2 regions of the Propionispora hippei DSM 15287 genome follow, and region 2 is predicted to be linked to the other one. Evidence: riboswitches for the same ligand, from Rfam matches in the RefSeq annotation. Region 2 holds a riboswitch; the other holds the start of a gene.
What was found. Region 2 has a riboswitch for fluoride ahead of F3H20_RS18615 (cation:proton antiporter). Riboswitches for the same ligand answer to the same signal wherever they lie in the genome.

Region 1 (8,035 bases), on a different contig from region 2:
GATTTAAAACCGTTTTTTTATATTGCTCTGCCTGATGAGGAAGCCGTCCGGTATCGCCAGGAAGTCATGCAGGAGCTTGGCAATCAAACTCTATTGGCCGCTATCCGTTCGTTCGCGGACAATATGCGGGCTATCCGCGGGTATCTTGGCTCCGTCGAAAAGCTCTATTATCATTACCATAAAGCGGGTTGGTTTCTCGAGGCAGTAGACCGGTATTGCGCAGCCGTTACCCGTTTGGCAGAGGACTTGAACGCTGCCGGGTTACGCTCCCGCGGCTTTTTAGCTTTTCGCGAATATGTTGCGGCCTATGCCCGCGCCGAAGAGTTTAGGGCGCTTGTAACGGAGACCCGGGAGCTTAAGGCCGAATTAACTGCCATAAGATATTGCCTGCTCATCAAGGATGGTGCCATCAAAGTTCGCCACTATGAAGCAGAGGCGGATTACAGTGTTGATGTGGAAGAAACCTTTGCCAAGTTTAAGCAGGGAGCGGTACAGGATTATAAAGCGAAGTTTGCCAGCGGGGTGGGCATGAACCATATTGAAGCGCAAATATTGGATTGCGTAGCCCAATTGAATCCCGACAGCTTTGCCAGGCTCGACGCTTTTTGCGAAAAATATAGCCGATTTCCCGATGAGACATTGGTTATGTTTGACCGGGAAGTACAATTTTATATGGCTTACCTGGAACATACTGATCAGCTAAAGCAGGCGGGCCTGCGGTTTTGCTATCCACAGCTTTCCGCTACCTGTAAGGAAATTTACAATTACGACGGGTTTGATCTGGCTCTGGCCGCTCAACTGGTTGGCCGGAAGGCAGCCGTTGTGTGTAATGATTTTCACTTACAGGGCCGTGAACGGATTATTGTGGTAACCGGTCCGAACCAAGGCGGCAAGACAACCTTTGCCCGTACGTTTGGCCAACTGCATTATCTGGCTGGGTTGGGCTGTCCTGTTCCGGGGCGGCAAGCAAAACTCTTTTTGTGCGACAGGTTGTTTACGCATTTTGAAAAAGAAGAAGACATCAACAATCTGCGCAGCAAACTGCAGGATGATTTGGTAAGAATTCATGATATTCTTGACCGGGCTACGGCAAACAGCATCATTATTATGAATGAAATCTTTACCTCCACCACGTTGAACGACGCCGTGCTGTTGGGCAGGAAGATTATGCAGCGAATCATGGAACTGGATTTGTTGTGTGTTTGTGTAACCTTCATCGATGAATTGGCCGCGTTAAGCGAGCAAACCGTGAGTATGGTGAGTACCGTAGTGCCCGACGATCCGGCCAGGCGAACGTACCGGATTGTGCGAAGGCCTGCCGACGGCCTGGCCTATGCTATATCTATTGCCGAAAAGTACCGGCTTACCTATCGCTTGCTAAAGGAGCGCATACCATCATGAAAGCTTTTCTTATGTATAGGGACCGTGACTTTAATTTGCAACAGGCCCTGCCGGCCAATGCTGACGACCTGGTGCAGGATCTGGAATTGACTACGTTGTTTCAGGCCATGGCTTCCGGTGATCAATTTCTCTTTGATGTGGCCAGGAAAAGCCTGTTGTGCGGGACGGAGGATATAGACACTATTCTTTATCGCCAGGCTATTCTTAAGGATTGTCTGAACAATCCTGCTGTGGTCAGAAAGATGTACCTTATTGTCACAGAGGCCATGGAGGAAAAAAAGAAAAAGCTCTATTTCAGCATTTTCGGCCGCTATCCGGCAGGCATTCTGTATAGCGCACGGGAAGCCCTGCAACTGTTTCTGGCCTGGCTGAAACAACTTAAGCAGCTGGCTGATGAATATGCCGGTAACTTTGAATCGGAGGGCTTTCGGGTGCTTTTTGCCATGCTTCGGCAAGAGCTTGCTGATGACTATTTTGCCCTGGTACAGGAGCATTTGCGGCACCTCCAGTTCCGTAGCGGCGTGCTGGTCAGCGCTGCGCTGGGCAAGGGCAACGAGGGGACCGGCTACACCCTGCATAAGGTCCAGGATAAAAAGCAAAGCTGGCTGGAGCGGCTCTTTGCTCAGCAGCCGCCGGCCTATACGATCCATATCCATGAGCGGGATGAAGCCGGTGCCAGGGCGCTGGGAGAGTTAAAGGACCGGGGGATTAACCTGGTTGCCAATGCCCTGGCCCAGTCTGTGGAGCATATCAACAGTTTTTTTGCCATGCTGCGGACGGAACTGGCTTTTTATGTCGGTTGCTTGAATTTGCGGGAGAAACTTGCCGCCAAGGAGGAGCCGGTTACTTTTCCCGTTCCCGTAGCCAGCCAGGAGCGTTGCCTTTCCTTTAAGGGGCTGTATGACATTTGCCTGACCTTGCTCCTGGCGCAGCGGGTGGTAGGCAATGACGCGCAGGCCGATCAGAAAAACCTGGTGATGATCACCGGCGCCAACCAGGGGGGCAAGTCGACCTTTTTACGCAGTATCGGCCTGGCTCAACTGCTTATGCAGTGCGGGATGTTTGTACCGGCAGAAGCTTTCTGTGCCCGCGTGTGCAGCGGTCTGTTCACGCACTATAAGCGGGAAGAAGACACGGCGATGACCAGCGGCAAACTGGATGAAGAGCTTAGCCGGATGAGCGGTATGGTAGACAATATCAGGCCCCAGTCCCTGATCCTGTTCAATGAATCCTTTGCCGCGACAAACGAACGCGAAGGCTCGGAAATTGCCAGACAGATCGTGTCCGCCTTACTGGAAAAGCACATTCAGGTGTTTTTTGTTACCCATCAATATGCGTTGGCCCATGGTTTTTATGAGAAAAAGCTGGATAACGCGATTTTCCTGCAGGCCGAGCGGCAAAATAGCGGAGAACGGAGCTTTAAAATAGTGGAGGGCGAACCGCAGCCCACCAGTTTTGGGGAAGACTTATATACCGGAATATTTGGTGTAACAGCTGATGTTTTAGAAACTACCGGTTAGGGGGTACGGGCGTATGAACAAAAAGGATGGTGCCTATGTTGCCGCAGCGCGGCCGGCTGACCCGGAAGATGCCGCGCCGGTTAATCCCGATTTGGCCAAGCTGCGGGGCTATACGCAGGCGAAATTGTTCCTGGCCGAGCAGCTACGGCTGCAGCGCGAAGCTCTGACAACGCTGGGCCGGGAAGAAAGCGGGCGACGGTGCGGGGAGCTATTGGTAAAGCTAGCGGAAGACCGGTTCATACTGGCCGTAGTCGGCCAGTTCAAACGGGGCAAGAGCTCGCTGATGAATGCGATCATTGGGCGCGAACTGCTGCCTACCGGTGTGCTGCCTCTTACCTCGGCGATAACGGTGCTTAAGTACGGCGCTACGGAACGGTTGGTGGTTCGCCGGGAAAATTCGCTGTTCCCCGATGAACTGCCTGTTGCGGCGCTGGCCGACTATGTTACCGAAAAGGGTAATCCGTCCAATCAAAAAAAGGTAAAGACCGCCACGGTCGAATTGTCTGTTCCCTTTTTGCGGCGCGGCGTTGAATTTGTTGACACACCGGGTGTCGGCTCGGTCGTTGCGGCCAATACGGCAACCACCTACGGCTTCTTACCCGAATGTGACGCCGTATTGTTTGTCATTAGCGTGGATACGCCGCTGACCAGTCTGGAGCTGGCCTTTCTCCGGGAGATCCGGGAATATGTGAACCGGATTTTCTTTGTTGTGAATAAGCTGGATCTGGTGAGTCCTGCCGAACAGGAGGCGGTACTAACGTTTGTGACCGATACCATCCGGCAACAAACCGGGGGCGCTGCGATAAGGGTCTTTCCCGTTTCCGCCCGGCAGGGACTTGCTGCCCGGCTGACCGGTGACCTGGCCGGCTATGAACAAAGCGGTATGAAAGCGCTGGAAGAAACCCTGGCTGCTTTTCTGGCGGAGGAAAAGTCGCAGGCCTTCCTGGCGGCGGTGCTGCATAAGGCGCTGCAAATAGGGGATGCGGCGATGGAGCAGGATTTCTGCCAGGAAGCCGCCGGACCGGGGGATAGTGGACAGGCCAGAGAAAAGCCAGCCGGTACGGCCCGGCGCGATAGCTCTGCTGTGGCGCTGGTCATGGCTGTGCAGGCAAAACTGGCGGCTTTGGCTAAACGGATGCAGGAAAATCAGCCGGCAGCGTTGTTAGCCGGCGACTTTCTGCCAGGGATACCGTTATCCGCCGAGGCAGTAAATCCGGCGGCCTTCGCCGTGCCGGCACCCGCCCCGGCAAAGCGCTTGCCCGAGTTGGGGGGCAAGGGCTGCCCGGTGTGCCGGCATTTGGAGAACTATGGGCGGGAATTCTTCCGCCGCTGGCAGTACCAGATCACCATGCAGGAACAGGACCAGGCCGGTTTTGCCGCGGAACTGGGCTTTTGCCCGCTCCATACCTGGCAGCTGCTCGCCTTAGCTTCGTCCCACGGCGCTTCCGTCGGTTATGCGCGGCTGGCTGAAGAGGCCGCCCGCCGTTTGCATCGGATCAGCGACGGGCCAGCCAGGGAGGAGAAGCTGCGGCAACTGGTGCACGATTCCCGGAATTGCCGGGTCTGCCGGCTGCTCCGCCAAGCCGAGGCGGATTATATCGGGCAGCTTGCCGTCTGGCTTGGCGAAGCTGCCGGGCGGCGCTGGTATCGACGTTCCCAGGGCGTTTGTCTTCGCCATCTTAGTTTACTGGTGGCGGCTGTTGCCGCAGACGATCAGCGGTTTCTGATTGATCATGGGGCGCAGCGGTTTGAAGAGGCGGCGGAAGATATGCGCAGCTATGCCCTGAAGCATGAAGCGGTCCGCCGGGAGCTGCAGAACCGTGATGAGGAGGAGGCTTACCGGCAGGCGGTCATCCATCTTGTCGGTGAACGGTATGTGTGTATTCCCTGGCCGGAGGACGGAATCCTATGAGCGGACCACGTATCCAAGCTGCCCTTGGCAAATTGCGGGCCTTGCGCGAAGGGGACGAGGCGATAGCCGAGCTGATCGACTGTGGACAAGCGGCTGTGGGGCCGCTCCGTGAATTTTTGTTCAGCCGTGAGCCCTGCGGCCTATTTCAACCGCGCTGTCAGGCTGTAGAGGCTTTGGTCAAGCTGGGGGCCAAAGCAGTACTGCTTGAATTTTTAACCGCTCCGCGAAGTTTCGCTGATCCTGTGGAACAGGCCGGTGAGGATGCCGTGTTGAGTTTTGTTGCCCGTGCGTTGACTCGCTGGCCGGACGATGCGACCTTTTTGCTATTGTTGGCGGTGGCAAAACACAAGCTGCTGCCGGGTATTGTGGATGCTTTGGGTGAGTACCGCCGAATGGACGCCCTGCCTGTTTTGGCTGCCGCCCTGGCTGAGGACTTTTGCCGGTCGGCGGCGGAAACGGCTTTTCGCAAGCTGGGGCCGGCCGCTTGTTCCTGTTTGCTGTCTTTGGCCGTTCGGACAGTGCCTTTGGCGGATGTGGAACTCGAATCCAGCCTTCGGCTCCGGCGCAGTGCGCTGAATCTGTTTGATGAGCTATACCCGCGCCAGGCAGTACCCCAAACGGTGTGGGAACTGGTGCTGGATGCTGATATCCAGGTTGCCTTGACCGCCTGCTCCATCTGTCTGGCGAGAGACTCCGGCGCTGGACGGGAAAAAGTGCTGCTGCGCCTGGCCGAACTATGGGAAAGCGGTGACTGGGCGGTTCGTATGGCAGTGGAGGAGTTATATTAGCAAGATGTGCTCCCGTATTCGGGTTACAGGTTTAATAAAGCAGGTTCAATAGAGCATTGACTGAATTGTTTGACTATTGTACAATGAATATATAATAGGTATAGGAAAAGGCGATGGAGTTCGCCATAAATCCAACCGAGGATAATGACTCCTACCATATGCGGTAGGAGTCTGTTTTTTTGTCTTAAAAAGCGTGTACCGTCTATTTATTGTACGTTACAGAATCCATATAGGGAGAGGGGAGCCTTGCAGCGGTCAAGCTAGAGCATTTAAATATAAGAAGAGGCGATGGAGTTCGCCATAAATCCGATCAGGAATAATGACTCCTACCATATGCGGTAGGGGTCTATCTTTTTGTCTTAAAAAAAGCGTGTACCGTCTGTTTTTATTGCCGGCGACGGTGAAGTCGCAAGGGAATGGCGGCGGAGCGAAGGGCAGTGCTTTATAGAAAGGGGATGATAATCTGGGGAAAGGGAACCGTGAACCGTAAGAGGCAACAGACTGAGGGGGTGGTGCTTTAGCTGGTTTTACATGGATTAGTGGGTGATAGTAAGAAATCATATTTTTAATCAATAGAAGGAGGAGACAGCATGCGTGATTCTGTTTGGGGAGAATATTTAGCTGAAGTGATAGGGACTGCTTTTTTGATCATGGGCGGTACCGGGGTCGCTGCCATGGCGATTTTGTACGGATCGTTTAGTGGGGACTATTGGGGTATATGTGTCTTATGGGGATTAGCCGTAACCTTTGCCGTTTATCTTGTCGGAGCCATATCGGGCGCGCATTTAAATCCGGCGGTGACTATTGCCTTTGCCATATATGGCGGGTTCCCCTGGAAAAAAGTATTTGGTTTTATTATTGCCCAGGTGATTGGGGCGTTTATCGGCGCGGCAATTACCTATCAGTTGTATTCTCCCGTTATTGATGCGTATAATATTGTGCACAATACTACCCGTGATGCGGCGCAGGGACTTACCACGGCAGGTGTCTTTTTTACCAGTCCCAATGCAGGAATTACAACAGGCCATGCGTTTATTGACCAAATTATATTAACGGCAGCCCTGGTAATAGGCATACTTGCTATTTCGGACAAATGGAATACAAACAGTCCCGGTGCCAACACAGCTCCCCTGATGGTTGGCCTGCTGGTGGCATTAGTCGGTGGTTTTGGCGGGCAGTTAGAAGCCTGGGCTATTAATCCTGCCCGTGATTTGGGACCGAGACTGTTTTGCTGGTTAATGGGCTGGGGACAAAACGCGTTTCCCGGTATCCAGGGTTATTGGTGGGTGCCGTTGATTGCTCCCGTGATTGGCGGTATTCTGGCCGGAGCTATCTATAGCTTTCTTTTGCAGCCGTTTATGCCGGGAAACCCGGAGCGTGTTAAAGCGGCAGGCATTATGAAGAAGGCTGAAGCCAACTAAATTTAAAGAGGGTAGTTGCTGCGTACCCGTCATCGTTCGTATACCTGCGGCAGGTTTATATTGACGATGGTCCAGGCAGCCTGGTATAATAGGTCCATAATTCAATTAACAGCGGCGATGGAGTTCGCCTCACCCTTTTTGCAGACGCTAATGACTCCTACCACTTAAGTGGTAGGAGTCTATTTTTTTGCCTTGCGCTTGATAGTGACAATAAGTCTTGTCCCTGGGAGGCAGGAAAAGTGCTCAGAAAATAGGTAGCTTGTTGAAAGATCAGACCAGCTTTGTAGCCCAATCGGTTCGCTCAGGAGTAACTCCAATTTGGTTTTTTTAGTAGTCTAGCCAGAGGACGGCGATGGAGTTCGCCATAACCCCGCAGTGAAAGTAATGCGGTAATAACTCCTACTTTACTATTACTATGGCCAGGGCCGGTAAGCTTATTACTGGTCCTGGGCCGGGAAGGAGGCAATTGCAGAGGGGATAAAGTTTTTCCGTTATTGCGTAGTGTTAGCTATGAGCCTCGTTGTCAAAGCTTTGTTCAAGTGAATGAGCTTTGCGGCGGCATGGAGGTTTTGCCCGTGCCGGAATCGGCGATAACACCCTGCAGTTAAGTGCGTGTCTCGGAGTGAAATGATGCTAGGCGAGACTTTGTTATGGTGGCTGACGGAGGCTGTGGAGTGGATTGGAGGAGTAAGTAGCATGTTGCAGCTTGAGCTGGAATATCTGTTTAATCTTATTTTCTTTGCCATATCAATATTTTTGGGGTTATGGCTGATGGAGAAGGTTGGTAAGAAACGGTCCGGTATTTGGCAAGACCGGGCGAGGCTGGCCGTTGTGCTGGCCTTCGGCGCTACCCTGCTGCATTTGGTTGTCCGTGCGGCGGTTGCGCTGGCTTATATCGTAGGGCTTCCGGCGAAACTGTAATGCGAATAGGATATGAGGTCAATGGGAAGGAGGAATCTTGGTGCCTAAAATTGCAAGTAAGGCTAAGCGCTT
Region 2 (8,219 bases):
GGTAGGAGTCTGTTTTTTTTCTGCCCGCTGCTAAGAACAAGTCTAATATAAGTTTAATTGGTGAAAAAATTAGAGTTAAATGTATTGATAGGTGTTTGCTAACAAATCTTATAGGTAATTTATCGAAGGAGGCGCTATGTATGAGCAGCAGGATTGTCAGTGTAAATGCGTTAGAAATTTTGGATTCCCGGGGGAATCCGACCATCCGGGTCAATATGGAACTGGCCGGTGGCAGCAGGGCATCGGCTTCGGTGCCTTCGGGCGCGTCTACCGGTGAGAATGAGGCACTGGAACTGCGGGACGGGGATAAGACGCGTTATGGCGGTAAGGGGGTTTTGCAGGCTGTGGCCAATGTCAACAATCGCATAGCCCCGAAACTGATCGGGCAGGATGCCGGCGATCAGGCGGCGATTGATCAGCTCCTGCTGGAGCTGGATGGTACACCGACTAAGGCCAATTTAGGCGCCAACGCCATTCTGGGCGTTTCCATGGCGGCTGCCCGGGCCGCAGCGATAGAACGGGGCTTGCCACTCTATGCCTATCTGGGCGGCAGCGAGGCGGTGCGGCTGCCGGTGCCGATGATGAATATTTTAAACGGCGGCAAGCATGCCGACAACAGTGTGGATTTTCAGGAGTTTATGGTTATGCCGGTCGGCGCGCCTACCTTTGCCAAAGCCCTGCAATATGGTGTGGAAACCTTTCACGCGCTCAAAAAGCTTTTGGGACAACAGGGTTATGCCACCAGCGTGGGTGATGAGGGCGGCTTTGCACCTAACCTGAAGAGCAATGAGGAGGCCTGCGAGTTGATTATCGAGGCCATCCGGTCAGCCGGCTATGTGCCGGGTGTGGATATTGCTCTGGCACTTGACCCGGCAGCCAGTTCGTTTTATGAAAATGGTCAGTATCATTTAACAAAATCAGGGCAGGGAGTAAAGAGCAGCAGTGAAATGACGGCGCTGTACAAGGAATGGGCCAAGAAATATTACCTGGTTTCTCTGGAAGACGGATTAGCGGAAAATGACTGGGACGGCTTCCGGGAGCATACGGCAGCCCTCGGTCAGGCGTTGCAGATTGTAGGCGACGATATTTTTGTCACCAATACCAAATTCATTGCCCGCGGCATTAAGGAGAAGACCACCAATGCGGTGCTTATTAAGCTAAATCAGATCGGTACGGTGAGCGAGACGGTGGAGGCCATAAAAATGTGCCGCCAGGCCGACTGGAATTATGTTGTTTCCCACCGTTCCGGCGAGACCGAAGATGCGTTCCTGGCCGATTTTGCCGTGGCCATGGGCGGCGGCCAGATCAAGACCGGTTCGGCTTGCCGCAGCGAACGCATTGCCAAATATAACCGCCTGTTGGAGATTGAGGCCGAGCTGGGCGGAAAAGCTGTCTTCGGCAATCCTTTTGCCGCCCAATGACAGGCTGGCCGGTTGGGTTTTCAGGCAGTACGGCGTAAAAACCGGCGATGGAGTTCGCCATAACCCCGCAGTGAACGCGGTAATAACTCCTACCTTCCCTAGGGTGTGTTGGCAAATGGTTCGGAGTGCTTTGAAGCGTGCTTTTTTGACATCCATCGTTAAAATTTTTAGAAGTAAGGGCCATTCTTCTTGCGAAGATTGTCTTTTCACAAAAATTATTCGACATGGAACATTCCGCTAATTTAAAACACACCCCGGGAGTATTAGTCAAGGACTAACAAGGAGGTAGCTGTCAATGGAACAGAACTTTGCTATTGCCGCGCAGTGGGTGCTGCTGGCCCTTATTGCCACCGTCCTGTCTATCCGGCTGGGCATTTCGGTGGCGCTGATGGAGATTGCCGTGGGTGTGATTGGCGGCAACGCCGTGCATTTGGAGATTACACCGTGGGTTACATTTTTAGCCGGCTTTGGTGCTGTGGTATTAACCTTTCTCGCCGGGGCTGAGATTGATCCCGACAGCCTCAAAGGCAACCTGAAAGAAAGTCTGGTGATTGGCTTTTTGTCGTTTCTGCTGCCCTTTCTGGGCGGTATGTGGTTTGCCGAGTATGTGTTCGGCTGGGATGGTAATGCCGCTAAAATTGCCGGCATTGCGCTGTCAACCACCTCGGTGGCCGTCGTATATGCCGTCATGGTAGAAAGCGGGCTGTCGGCCAGTCGACTAGGGCAAGGCATTCTGGCGGCCTGCTTTGTCACTGATTTGGGGACGGTGCTGGCCTTAGGACTGCTCTTTACCGGATTTTCGCTAAAGGTTGTCTGGTTTACGGCGGTTATGATTGTAGCCGTAGTGGTTATTACCCCGCTGTCTGCCAGGGTATTCAAATGGTATGGCGGACGAGTCAGCGAGCCGGAAATCAAGTTTATTTTTCTGGTACTCTTGGCTTTGGCCTACCTGGCGGTGATCAGCGGCAGCGAAGCGGTACTGCCGGCCTATATTATCGGCATGGCCATGGCCCGCTTTTTCAAGCATTACAAGCCAACGTTGACGAAGATGCGGGCTATTGTGTTTGCCGTTTTTACGCCGTTTTATTTCATTAAAGCGGGAGTACTGGTATCGGTGGGCGCTTTGTATACGATGTCCGGGACCATCCTGGTTTTCCTGCTGATCAAGATGGCGACTAAATTTATCGGCGTACTGCCGGCGACTAACTGGTTTCACTATACACCGCGCACCGGTATTTACACTACCTTGCTAATGAGCACCGGCCTGACCTTTGGCACCATTTCGTCCCTGTACGGACTAACTAACCATTATATTAATGAGGGACAGTACAGTGTACTGGTGGCAACCGTCATTTTGAGTGCTGTGGTGCCGACGATGATCGCCCAAAAGTGGTTTTTCCCGACAGATGAGACCAGCGAATCGCCGGCAGTGATAAAAAACATGGTTATCAGGGAGAGGGAGGCCGATTGACATGGATCTGAAAAAAATAGTTGTGGCCTATGACGGCTCAGCCGGCAGCCACAAGGCGTTAGTCTGGGCGGTAGGCCTGGCTGCCAGGTTTGAGGGGGCGACGATGGTCGTAGTCAGCGTGGTTAAGCCCCCTGAATTTAGCTCCAGCATTGACGAAGTGGATGAATGGTACGCCGATGGGGAGAAACAGTACCGGCCGCTGCTGGAGCAGGCTGTGGTTTATGGTGAGGAACAGGGGATTTTTCTACAGACGGAAATCCTAAAGGGCCATCCGGCAGAGAGCCTGATGCGCTACGCTGTTGATCGCAGGGCCGATTTGATTGTCATGGGTACCCGGGGCATGGGCGGATTTAAAAGTCTGATTATCGGCAGTGTGGTGCAAAAGGTGGTTACCTATGCTAAAGTGCCGGTTGTTGTGGTAAAATAAAGATAGCATATCAAAAAATGTTAACGAAGTATGGTACAAAAAGCGCTGTTAGGGTTGTTTCGGATAATTAAGCACTCTCTGAGGCTAATGAAAAAATTACAAAAATACGGCCCGGTAGCTGGCTGGCCCGGGCCGTATTGGCTGCCGTGGTGGCAGCCGGCGACCAGGCTGCAAAGGATCATACACGCTGCTATACCGGTTTAGGTGGTTGTAGGCAGCAGGGCTATAAAAAGTTGATTGGTATCAAGTTGAAGGAGGAGTCTTTGTGCCCAAAATTGCGAGTCAGGCCAAACGATTACGGATTTATATCGGGGAAAGCGATCACTGGAAACGGCGTTCTTTGTATCAAGCCATTGTGGAGAAGGCTAAGGAACTGGACATGGCAGGAGCGACGGTGTTCCGCGGCATCGTGGGTTATGGGGCCAACAGCCGGATTCATACGGCCAGTATTGTGGATTTATCCAGTGATTTACCCATTTTAGTGGAGATTATCGACAGCGAGGATTATGTTGCCAAGCTATTACCTTTTCTGGATGATATGCTGGAGGAGGGAATGGTTACGATTGACGATATAGAAGTTATCAAATACGGTCATAAGCCGCCAAAACGATAACAGAGTAATGGTTGAAGCAAGAGAGGTGAAAGTATATGTTGGGAATTGTTTTAGTAGCGGTCGGCGGTGGCATTGGTTCAGTCATCCGGTATTTAGTGTCCAACTGGATGGCGGAGCGATTTGGCCCGGAGTTTCCCTTTGGGACGTTGCTTGTCAATGTGGTAGGGTGCTTTATTATCGGTTTGTTTTTGACAATGGCCACCGAGCGGTTAAGCATCAGCCCCTACTGGCGACTGCTTGTCGCCGTTGGTTTAATAGGCGGTTTGACTACGTTTTCATCCTTTAGTTATGAAACGCTGCGATTGCTGCAAACTGCCGATGTCTTGCGGGCTTTTTATAATGTAGGACTTAATTTGGGAATCGGCTTTTTTGCTACCTGGCTGGGGATTGGTATTGCCAGACTGTTTTAAGGAAAGAATTATTTCCTGGGAAAAGATGGGGAATGTGAACCATCTAGCCCAGGTTTATTCTTTTTCCGGATAATCAGGGATCTTTCGCCGGAGATAGGTTTTTAACTAATAGGCAGAACGGCGAAGATTGTCAATACCGGAGAGGAACAGGACGCGGGTATAGCGAAGTACTGTCCAGATAAACCACCAGAAGGAATGGGGTGATGCTGTATGGAGGATAAAACGAAAAACACGATTGCCGCCTATAACGAAAATTATCAGCGGTTTGCTGAAAAATTCATGAACTATACTCCCTACGTTAGGCAGATTGGAAAATTTTCCGACTATCTAAAAGACGGAGCTTGTATTTTGGATATTGGCTGTGGTCCGGGGAATGTGGCCAGGCAGCTCTGTGCGGCGAAACGGCTGGAGATTACAGGCATTGATCTCTCGGAAAAAATGCTGGAATTGGCCAGACAGCATGTTCCACAGGGAAAGTTTTATTTGCAGGATTCGCGAGAAGCAGTGTTCCCGGCAGCAGCTTTTGATGCGATTATTCTCTCGTTCAGCATTGTGCATCTGGAAACGGAAGCGGCTAAACGTCTCTTGGCTCGTGCTGCAGAATGGTTAAAGCCAGGCGGTTATCTATATGTAAGCTTTATGGAGGGTAAGCAGCCCGGTTTTGAAACCACCAGTTTTTCACAGGATGCGCTATATTTTAATTATTTTCAGGAAGCCGCTTTAAGAAGTCTCCTGGCTGAAAATCAGGTGGTTTGTATCCACAGCGAGAAACAGAAGTATCCTGAGCCTGATGGAAGTGTGACAACAGATGTCTTTTTATTTGGGCATAAGAAAGAACTTTAGTACCTTACAGGGCGCTAAAAAAGCGGCCTGTTCTTTTTATGGAACAGACCGCGGTTAATACTGGATATGAGGTTGGGCAAAGCAATCAATCGCCTGACAGGAACCGACACTATACGGCAGTTTTAGCCAGCCGGGTACTCATATGGATATTCATTTCTTTAAAGGCATGGATAAAGGCTTCCAGGGGAGTCAGCGTATAGGTGCCTGTGGAATAAATGGCTGTGTCGGCGACAGCGCCGGTCTTTGCGTCATAGATTGTCTGAGTCAGGGTGATATAATAGGTATTCTTTTCTTGCTTAACGCGGCTGGCACTGACTTCGGAGGCAATGACCCAGCGGCAGCCGGAGGCCGCTGCTGCCTGTTGCCAGGAATTCGGCATGTCCGCAGGTGTTACCTGGCGGGAGAAAGTGCGGCGGTATTCATCCTGCAAAGCTTCATTCATATACCAAAATTCGCTGGTTAGGTTCTCGGGCAAGCTGTTTTTCAGCGGCAAGATATAGGCACTATCCTGGCTGGACCCGGCAAAGGCTGGAAAAGCGGGAAGCGGCATGCCGGCTTCCATAGCCAGGCGACGTTTGTCATAATAATTTTTGATGGCCGAATCGATATAACCTGTTAACTGATGGGAATCGCTTACGAAAGCCGGGGCCGGCCATTTTATTTCCCGGCCAAACTGCTGATAGCCGCCAACCAGTGTTTGCAGCGCGCCGGTGACCGGATCGCCGGACTGGACGACGCGGGTTACCGGCAAGATCGGGGCGAACTTGCTGGCGAAAGCAGCATTTCCTACAGCGGGGGCGCCGAAGGTGATAACCGCCAGCTGGCCGGAAGTCATGCCGCTGCTGATTAGTCTTGCGCCGCCCAGGGTAGCAGCGGCACCGCCGAGGCTGTGTCCGGTCAGATAGAGTTTGCGGTCTTTGTTCGCCGCCAGCAGATCGAGCAGCGCCAGGCTGCCCTGGCGGGGGCCGCGCAGTGTGGCCGTCGGTCCGGCCTGCAGGAATTGGTAAAAACCCTTATGGACTTTAGGCTCGGTATCAGGTACATTCTTTTTAGCCGCGGCGGCGGAAATTTCTTCATCGGTAGTGCCGGTGAAATATACTTTATCTACTTTAAGGTCAAGTTTAACATCCTTTTCATTTTCCGTACCGACAATGGCGATAAAATAAAAGGGTGTATTCTTTTTCTGGGCAATCAGGTACCGAACGCCCGAGCGGCCCTGGGGCTGAACATAATGGTCAATTTGCCAGCCGTCCTGCTCCAGGTAGCGGGTGCTTAATTCGCCAAGACGGTCGCTATAGGCTGCTGCGCTTGTGGTGGCAGCCAGATAAATTTTATAAGCTTCTTCATAATCTTCCTGGGGTCCGGCCCAGGCGGCGGCCGAAGGATAGATTAGAAGGCAAAGAACAAGCAGCAGGCGCAAAAATGGCTTCATAGCCGCACCTCCTTCCGTAGAATCCGGACTGAACAGTCAGTTGTACTATTCAAATTATAGGAGCAGCTACAAGCGGCTGTCAAGGCGTACTGGATGGATATATTTTCCTATCCGGTCAGGAGAGGGTATTTTTTAATAGATAGCAGGTGTTTTCCATAAGGGTTAGTCCCTTGACTTGAGTGAATAGCAGGTTAGCTTGCAGTGATCTTTTTACCCTGCAAGCTAACCTGCTATTTTAAATGCTACAAGATACTAGCCTTTTTATCCAAAGATAATTATAATTATCAGTAAACAGACAAGGTTTGCCGGGAGCATAAAGCGAGAGGGTTTCCGGAAAAATATACGTAAGGGGAGCGAAAAGTACGTTGCCCAGAAGGAGGCAGCCGTGAAAAAGTTTTTTTTACTAAGTGGTACCGCACTTTTTATTGTAGGTCTTTTCCTGTTTCGTACAACGGCGGCGGAAGATCCGGTAGATACACAGGCGGTAACAACGGCTGGCCAAACGGTTGTGAAAAAAATGTACCGGCCGGATAAACCGGAGGCAACCGTGGAGTTTTCTCAGCAGGATCCGGCATCCTTAAAGCCTGTGCTGCGCTGGACCAAGGTGGAGTCAGCCGTGGCTTATGAACTTGAGTTGTTTCAGGAAAATCCGGGTGTGTATGATGATCCACGTTTCCGGCCGGCACCGTTTTTTTCAACTTCCCATATTTATGTTAATGGCTATAACGTCGATCTAAGCGACCAATTAGAACAAGATTATTTTTATTGGCGGGTCCATGGCCTGAATTTGGACGGACAGCGCGTCGGGGAAGATTCCGACGTGCAAAAGGTGTATGTGGACCGGGACAAGGACATTCAGCTAAAGCCGATTCCTACCTCGGTTTTTAATCAAACGGCGGGCAGTGTGTTGCTTTATCCGGTATATGCCTGGATTCCTGTAGCTGGGGCGGACAAGTATGAAGTAGAAATTCTCGATGATCTGCCGGAAAATCCTAATGATATAGAACCTTCGCAGCATCGCATCGACTCGGCCATTGCCGTGGGCTTTGACTATTATGATCCCACGCCCCGAGTCGGCAGAAAGCCTTTTTATTGGCGGGTACGGGCAATGGATCAGGAAGGCAATCCGGTGGGGGTCTATTCGGATGCCGGCAAATTTGGTGTTGCCGCCGGCGCCGCTTTTGATGTGGCCACTTACGGCGACAGTATTACCCATGGCGGCGGTGCGGTATCGTATTCACCGTCGGACTGGGAATACAGCTACCAGCACTATCTGAACTTTCCGGTGATTAATCTGGGTAAGAGTGGCGATACCAGCGCGACGATGGTGGAGCGCTTTGAACAGGATGTGCTGCCGTTCAAGCCCCGTTACCTGATCATTATGGGAGGCTCCAACAGTATGCGCGGCGGTTATGCAGCGGAGGATATTATTGAGGATTTGACTGCTTTAAAGAAAAAATGCCTGGCCAATGGGATACGGCCTGTTTTCTTGACGCTGCCGCCAATTAATCCGGATAATATTAAGCGTGCGTTTGACGAACCGACTGCGGAGGATTGGCAGCAAGAACGGCAGAAAATCAATGACTTCATCCGGATGCAAGA

Region 1: another riboswitch for fluoride. It lies ahead of F3H20_RS17630 (MIP/aquaporin family protein); the one in region 2 lies ahead of F3H20_RS18615 (cation:proton antiporter).

Annotation. Positions count from the first base shown of each region.
Region 1 is NZ_FQZD01000047.1:727-8,761, reverse strand. It holds gene F3H20_RS17650 (MutS-related protein) at 1-1,401, shown strand, start outside; gene F3H20_RS17645 (MutS-related protein) at 1,398-2,921, shown strand; gene F3H20_RS17640 (dynamin family protein) at 2,935-4,833, shown strand; gene F3H20_RS17635 (hypothetical protein) at 4,830-5,621, shown strand; fluoride riboswitch at 5,722-5,782, shown strand; fluoride riboswitch at 5,897-5,957, shown strand; gene F3H20_RS17630 (MIP/aquaporin family protein) at 6,212-7,042, shown strand; fluoride riboswitch at 7,147-7,209, shown strand; fluoride riboswitch at 7,382-7,451, shown strand; gene F3H20_RS17625 (hypothetical protein) at 7,739-7,963, shown strand; gene F3H20_RS17620 (DUF190 domain-containing protein) at 8,004-8,035, shown strand, end outside.
Region 2 is NZ_FQZD01000055.1:6,237-14,455, reverse strand. It holds gene eno (phosphopyruvate hydratase) at 141-1,421, shown strand; fluoride riboswitch at 1,456-1,520, shown strand; gene F3H20_RS18615 (cation:proton antiporter) at 1,717-2,892, shown strand; gene F3H20_RS18610 (universal stress protein) at 2,894-3,319, shown strand; gene F3H20_RS18605 (DUF190 domain-containing protein) at 3,585-3,932, shown strand; gene crcB (fluoride efflux transporter CrcB) at 3,968-4,342, shown strand; gene F3H20_RS18595 (class I SAM-dependent methyltransferase) at 4,553-5,185, shown strand; gene F3H20_RS18590 (lipase family protein) at 5,295-6,617, opposite strand; gene F3H20_RS18585 (GDSL-type esterase/lipase family protein) at 7,003-8,219, shown strand, end outside.